Regions from separate parts of the Streptomyces sp. NPDC015171 genome, predicted to be linked through region 2. Evidence: predicted binding sites of a transcription regulator. Region 2 holds the regulator's gene; the other holds the start of a gene.
What was found. The regulator HrcA, encoded in region 2, represses chaperone genes, less so after heat shock. The targets are predictions, from matches to a motif close to TTNGCACTCNGNNNNNCNGAGTGCNAA.
Positions count from the first base shown of each region.

Region 1 (3,367 bases), on a different contig from region 2:
TTCTCCACCACGACACCGCCCTCGAGGCCGGCGTTGACGGCGATCTGCTTCAGCGGGGCCTCAAGGGCGATGCGCACGGCGTTGGCGCCGGTCGCCTCGTCACCCTGGAGCTCCAGCTTCTCGAAGACCTGGGAGGCCTGCAGCAGGGCCACGCCACCACCGGCGACGATGCCCTCCTCGACGGCGGCCTTCGCGTTGCGGACGGCGTCCTCGATGCGGTGCTTGCGCTCCTTGAGCTCCACCTCGGTGGCGGCGCCGGCCTTGATGACCGCGACACCGCCGGCGAGCTTCGCCAGGCGCTCCTGCAGCTTCTCGCGGTCGTAGTCCGAGTCGCTGTTCTCGATCTCGGCGCGGATCTGGTTGACCCGGCCGCCGACCTGCTCCGAGGAGCCGGCACCGTCGACGATGGTGGTCTCGTCCTTGGTGATGACGACCTTGCGGGCGCGGCCCAGGAGGTCCAGGGTCGCGTTCTCCAGCTTGAGGCCGACCTCCTCGGAGATGACCTCGCCGCCCGTGAGGATGGCGATGTCGCCGAGCATGGCCTTGCGGCGGTCGCCGAAGCCCGGGGCCTTGACGGCGACGGACTTGAAGGTGCCGCGGATCTTGTTGACCACCAGGGTCGACAGGGCCTCGCCCTCGACGTCCTCGGCGATGATCAGCAGCGGCTTGCCCGACTGCATGACCTTCTCCAGCAGCGGGAGCAGGTCCTTGACGGAGGCGATCTTGGAGTTCGCGATGAGGATGTAGGGGTCCTCCAGCGAAGCCTCCATGCGCTCCATGTCGGTGGCGAAGTAGGCGGAGATGTAGCCCTTGTCGAAGCGCATGCCCTCGGTGAGCTCGAGCTCGAGACCGAAGGTGTTGCTCTCCTCGACGGTGATGACGCCTTCCTTGCCGACCTTGTCCATGGCCTCGGCGATCAGCTCGCCGATCTGGGTGTCGGCGGCGGAGATGGAGGCGGTGGAGGCGATCTGCTCCTTGGTCTCCACGTCCTTCGCCTGCTCCAGCAGGGCGGCGGAGACGGCCTCGACGGCCTTCTCGATACCGCGCTTCAGGGCCATCGGGTTGGCACCGGCGGCGACGTTGCGCAGGCCTTCCTTGACCAGGGCCTGGGCCAGCACGGTCGCGGTGGTCGTACCGTCGCCGGCGACGTCGTCCGTCTTCTTGGCGACTTCCTTGACCAGCTCGGCGCCGATCTTCTCGTACGGGTCCTCGAGCTCGATCTCCTTGGCGATGGAGACACCATCGTTGGTGATCGTGGGGGCGCCCCACTTCTTCTCGAGGACGACGTTGCGGCCCTTGGGGCCGAGCGTCACCTTGACGGCGTCCGCGAGCTGGTTCATGCCGCGCTCGAGGCCGCGCCGCGCCTCCTCGTCGAACGCGATGATCTTGGCCATGTGAAGTGGTCCCTCCAGGACTGGGGGTGATTCCTTCGGACCGCGCCCGCGCCCGCGACGGACGGCTCGCATGCCTCGTGGTTCCTTGCCCCACCCGGCCTGCGGGCCTCACCGACCCGGTCCTTCACTGTCACTCTCACCTTCAGAGTGCTAACGCAATGATTAGCACTCGGCATGGTCGAGTGCAAGCGCCCGGCGGGGGTACGCGGCGTCCGTCAGCCGCCCGCGAACACCGGAGCCGGGCACGGCGAAGGGCCCGCACCCTCTGCGAGGTGCGGACCCTTCGTACAAGAAACGTTCAGGCGCTGAGGCGAACCATGTCGGCCTGCGGGCCTTTCTGGCCCTGCGAGATCTCGAACTCCACCCGCTGGCCCTCTTCCAGGGTGCGGTAGCCGTCCATCTGAATGGCGCTGTAGTGGACGAAGACGTCCGCACCACCGTCGACCGCGATGAAGCCGTACCCCTTCTCCGCGTTGAACCACTTGACGGTGCCCTGAGCCATGCCTAACTCCCCTATTACTGGCCCTTGCACAGATCCGCACTTCGCGAACCCGGGTCAGACCTCACCCCCCATTTGGACGGGGGCGTGCGCCGGAACGCGTCGACCGCGGCTGAATGTATCTGTCCAACTGCCGTCTGCAACAGGTCAATCGGACGAGAATTCTGGACGCAAGCGGTCCGGAATCTAGTGAGAATTCGCCCGACTCAGGGCAAGTCGGGCCCCATAAAAGCCATAAATGCCGCAGATCACCCGCGCACTTTGGCTACTTCTTGTCGGGCGTACGACATGAATCCAGGGCCCGGGAACCGGGGGCCGCGACCGGGTTCCCCAACTGTACCGCGCTCAATCACGCAGAATTGCCCCCTCCGCTTCTCTCACGGAGGGGGCAATTCGTTGAACAATCAGTAACCGCGGTTACCGAAGGTAATGATCAGCCGCCGGCGACGGCCGGGATGATGGAGACACCGGCGCCGTCCGGGGTGACGGTCTCCAGGCCCTGCTCGAAGCGGACGTCGTCGTCGTTCACGTACACATTGACGAACCGGCGCAGCTTGCCCTGGTCGTCCAGGACGCGCGCGGCGATCCCGGTGTGGTTCTTCTCCAGATCGGCGATGACCTCCGAGAGCGTCGCGCCCTCGGCGGCGACCTCGGCCCGTCCGTCGGTGTAGGTGCGCAGGATGGTGGGGATGCGAACGGTCACGCTCATGCGAGGCCAGCCTCTCGGAAGGAGTCCAGGGTCGGACGGATGGTGGCGGTGAGGCCGGTGCCGGCCACCGCGTCGAGGGTCTTCAGACCGTCGCCGGTGTTGAGGACGACCGTGGTCTTCGCCGGGTCGAGGACGCCGTCCTTGAGCAGCTTGCGGGTGACGCCGACGGTCACCCCGCCCGCCGTCTCCGCGAAGATGCCCTCGGTGCGGGCCAGCAGCTTGATGGCGTCCACGACCTCCGCGTCCGTCACGTCCTCCACCGCGCCGCCGGTGCGGCGGGCGATGTCCAGGACGTAGGGCCCGTCGGCCGGGTTGCCGATGGCCAGGGACTTGGCGATGGTGTTCGGCTTCTGCGGGCGGACCACGTCGTGCCCGGCCTTGAAGGCGGCGGAGACCGGCGAGCAGCCCTCGGCCTGCGCGCCGAAGATCTTGTACGGCCGGTCCTCGACCAGACCCAGCTCGATCAGCTCCCGCAGCCCCTTGTCGATCTTGGTGAGCTGGGAGCCGGAGGCGATCGGGATCACGATCTGCTCGGGCAGCCGCCAGCCGAGCTGCTCGCAGATCTCGTACGCCAGGGTCTTGGATCCCTCCGCGTAGTACGGCCGCAGGTTGACGTTGACGAAGCCCCAGCCCTCGCCGGCCGGGTCGCCGATCAGCTCGGAGCAGAAGCGGTTCACGTCGTCGTAGTTGCCCTCGATGCCGACGAGCTCGCCGCCGTAGACCGCGGCCATGACGATCTTGCCCTGCTCCAGGTCGTGCGGGATG
Region 1 covers NZ_JBIBUO010000005.1:137,862-141,228, reverse strand. Annotated here, with positions in the region: gene groL (chaperonin GroEL) at 1-1,394, opposite strand, end outside; gene ACF073_RS15865 (cold-shock protein) at 1,693-1,896, opposite strand; gene ACF073_RS15860 (MoaD/ThiS family protein) at 2,327-2,602, opposite strand; gene thrC (threonine synthase) at 2,599-3,367, opposite strand, start outside.
Region 1: groL (chaperonin GroEL) is a predicted target of HrcA. The motif match lies at 1,557-1,583, and genes of this name have one in related genera.

Region 2 (3,367 bases):
GGTCGTCCACGCCCTCCAGGTACTCCACGACCACGCCCTCGACGCGCAGGTCGTCGCCCCACACCTTCTCGACCAGCTCGGCGTCGTGCCGGCCCTCGACGTAGATCCGGCCGGCGCGGGCCACGCGCGCGCGGGCGCCGGGCACGGCGACCGAGCCGGAGGCGGTGCGGGCGGGGCGTGCCGGAGCCGACGAGGGCCGCACCAGCGTCACCACCCGCCCCTCCAGCAGGAAGCCGCGCGGCTCCAGCGGGAACACCCGGTGCTTGCCGAAGCGGTCCTCCAGGGTCACCGTGCCCGCCTCGCAGCGGATCACCGCGCCGCAGAAGCCGGTGCCGGGCTCCTCCACCACCAGGCCCGGCTCGGCCGGCACCTCCGGCGCGGGCTTCGGCTTCTTCCAGGGCGGGGTCAGGTCGGCGGCGTACTGGCGCATTCGGATGACGATAGGAGAAGCCGCCCGGCGGTGTGCACGACACGCCGTACGTCACTCGTCGTGGCGATTCAGCTCACGTCGAACCGTGCCGCCAGGGCGTCCCGCTGGCGGCGTACGAAGGCGGCGTCCACCACCGCTCCGTGACCGGGTACGTACAGCGCGTCCTCGCCGCCGAGCGCGAGCAGCCGGTCCAGGGCGTCCGGCCAGCGGGACGGCAGCGCGTCCGGGCCCGCCTGGGGCCGGCCGGACTCCTCCACCAGGTCGCCGCAGAAGACCACCTCGGGGGAGCCGGGCGAGCCGGGGACGAGGACGGCGAGGTCGTAGGCGGTGTGGCCGGGGCCCACGTTGGCCAGCAGCACCTGCCGGCCCCCGCCGAGGTCGAGGGTCCACTCGCCGGAGACCAGGTGGCCGGGCGGGACCAGGGCGTCCGTGGCCTCCTCGGCGGCCTCGGGCGGCAGCCCGTGCCGGAGCGCGTCGAGCCGCAGTTCCTCGCGCTCGTAGGCCAGCACCGCGTCCAGGCCCACCGCCCCGTACACCTGGGCGCCGGCGAACGCGGGCGCCCCGAGGACATGGTCGAAGTGGGGGTGGGTCAGCGCGAGATGGGTCACACGGCCGCCGGAGAGCTCCTGCGCCTGCGCGCGCAGCCGCGCCCCCTCGGCCAGGCTCGACCCGGCGTCCACCACGAGCGCCGTCCCCGCCCCGAGCACCAGGCCCGCGGTGCAGTCCCAGCCGGGCAGCCGGCACCTCCCCACCCCGGAGGACAGCCGTTCCCAGCCCAGCTCTTCCCAAGTCACCGTCATACCGGCGACGCTAGCGGTACGAGCCGGTACGGCGGCCCGACCTTGCCCAGGGTGCACCCGACGGCCGTACACTGGGCCGGGGAGTACTGGCACTCGCATGCGAAGAGTGCCAGGCAGACGAGGCGGACGACCCGTGAGGGGCGAGGACGACGTGCTGGAGGTGCGCGCGGATGCTGAGTGAACGCAGGCTTCAGGTGCTGCGCGCCATCGTCCAGGACTATGTGGGCACCGAGGAGCCGGTCGGTTCCAAGGCGCTCACCGAGCGGCACAACCTCGGCGTCTCCCCGGCGACCGTCCGCAACGACATGGCGGCCCTGGAGGACGAGGGGTTCATCGCGCAGCCGCACACCAGTGCCGGGCGCATCCCCACCGACAAGGGCTACCGCCTGTTCGTGGACAAGCTGGCGGGCGTGAAGCCGATGACGGCGCCGGAGCGGCGGGCGATCCAGAACTTCCTGGACGGCTCCGTCGACCTCGACGACGTCGTGGCGCGGACCGTCCGGCTGCTCGCGCAGCTCACCCGCCAGGTCGCCGTCGTGCAGTACCCCTCGCTGACCCGGTCCACGGTCCGGCACGTGGAGCTGCTCTCGCTCGCCCCGGCGCGCGTGATGCTCGTGCTGATCACGGACACCGGCCGGGTCGAGCAGCGGATGGTCGACTGTCCCGCGCCGTTCGGCGAGGCCTCGCTGGCGGATCTGCGGGCGCGGCTGAACAGCCGGGTCGCGGGCCGTCGGTTCACGGATGTGCCGAGGCTGGTCGAGGACCTGCCGGACGCCTTCGAGATCGAGGACCGCGGTACGGTCTCCACGGTGCTCTCCACCCTCCTGGAGACACTCGTCGAGGAGAACGAGGAGCGGTTGATGATCGGCGGTACGGCCAATCTCACCCGCTTCGGGCACGACTTCCCCCTCACGATCCGGCCCGTCCTGGAGGCCCTCGAGGAGCACGTCGTGCTCCTCAAGCTCCTCGGCGAGGCGAAGGATCCCGGCGTGACCGTGCGCATCGGCCACGAGAACGCCCACGAGGGACTCAACTCAACCTCCGTCGTGTCGGTGGGCTACGGTTCGGGCGGCGAGGCGGTTGCCAAGCTCGGCGTGGTCGGACCGACCCGCATGGACTACCCGGGAACGATGGGAGCGGTACGCGCAGTGGCACGGTACGTCGGACAGATCCTGGCGGAGTCGTAAGTGGCCACGGACTACTACGCCGTTCTCGGCGTGCGCCGCGACGCGTCGCAGGATGAGATCAAGAAGGCGTTCCGTCGGCTCGCTCGCGAGCTGCACCCGGACGTCAACCCGGATCCGAAGACCCAGGAGCGGTTCAAGGAGATCAACGCCGCTTACGAGGTGCTGTCGGACCCGCAGAAGAAGCAGGTCTACGACCTCGGCGGCGACCCGCTCTCCCAGTCCGGCGGCGCCGGCGCGGGCGGCTTCGGGGCCGGCGGTTTCGGCAACTTCTCCGACATCATGGACGCGTTCTTCGGCACGGCGTCGCAGCGCGGCCCGCGCTCGCGCACCCGGCGCGGCCAGGACGCGATGATCCGGATCGAGGTCGAGCTGGACGAGGCGGCCTTCGGGACGACCAAGGACATCCAGGTCGACACCGCCGTCGTCTGCAACACCTGCAGCGGCGAGGGCGCGGCCCCGGGCACCTCCGCCCAGACCTGTGACATGTGCCGCGGCCGCGGTGAGGTCTCCCAGGTCACCCGGTCCTTCCTGGGCCAGGTCATGACCTCGCGGCCCTGCCCCCAGTGCCAGGGCTTCGGCACGGTCGTGCCGACCCCGTGCCCGGAGTGCGCCGGCGACGGCCGCGTCCGCTCGCGGCGCACGCTCACGGTGAAGATCCCGGCCGGTGTCGACAACGGCACCCGGATCCAGCTCGCCGGCGAGGGCGAGGTCGGCCCCGGCGGCGGCCCGGCCGGCGATCTGTACGTCGAGATCCACGAGCTGCCGCACTCCACCTTCCAGCGGCGCGGCGACGACCTGCACTGCACGGTCACCATCCCGATGACGGCCGCGTCCCTCGGCACCAAGGTGCCGCTGGAGACGCTGGACGGCATGGAGGAGGTCGACATCCGGCCCGGCACCCAGTCCGGCCAGTCGATCCCGCTGCACGGCCGGGGCGTGACCCATCTGCG
Region 2 covers NZ_JBIBUO010000004.1:228,258-231,624, forward strand. Annotated here, with positions in the region: gene ACF073_RS13170 (DUF3097 domain-containing protein) at 1-430, opposite strand, end outside; gene ACF073_RS13175 (MBL fold metallo-hydrolase) at 499-1,230, opposite strand; gene hrcA (heat-inducible transcriptional repressor HrcA) at 1,401-2,417, shown strand; gene dnaJ (molecular chaperone DnaJ) at 2,418-3,367, shown strand, end outside.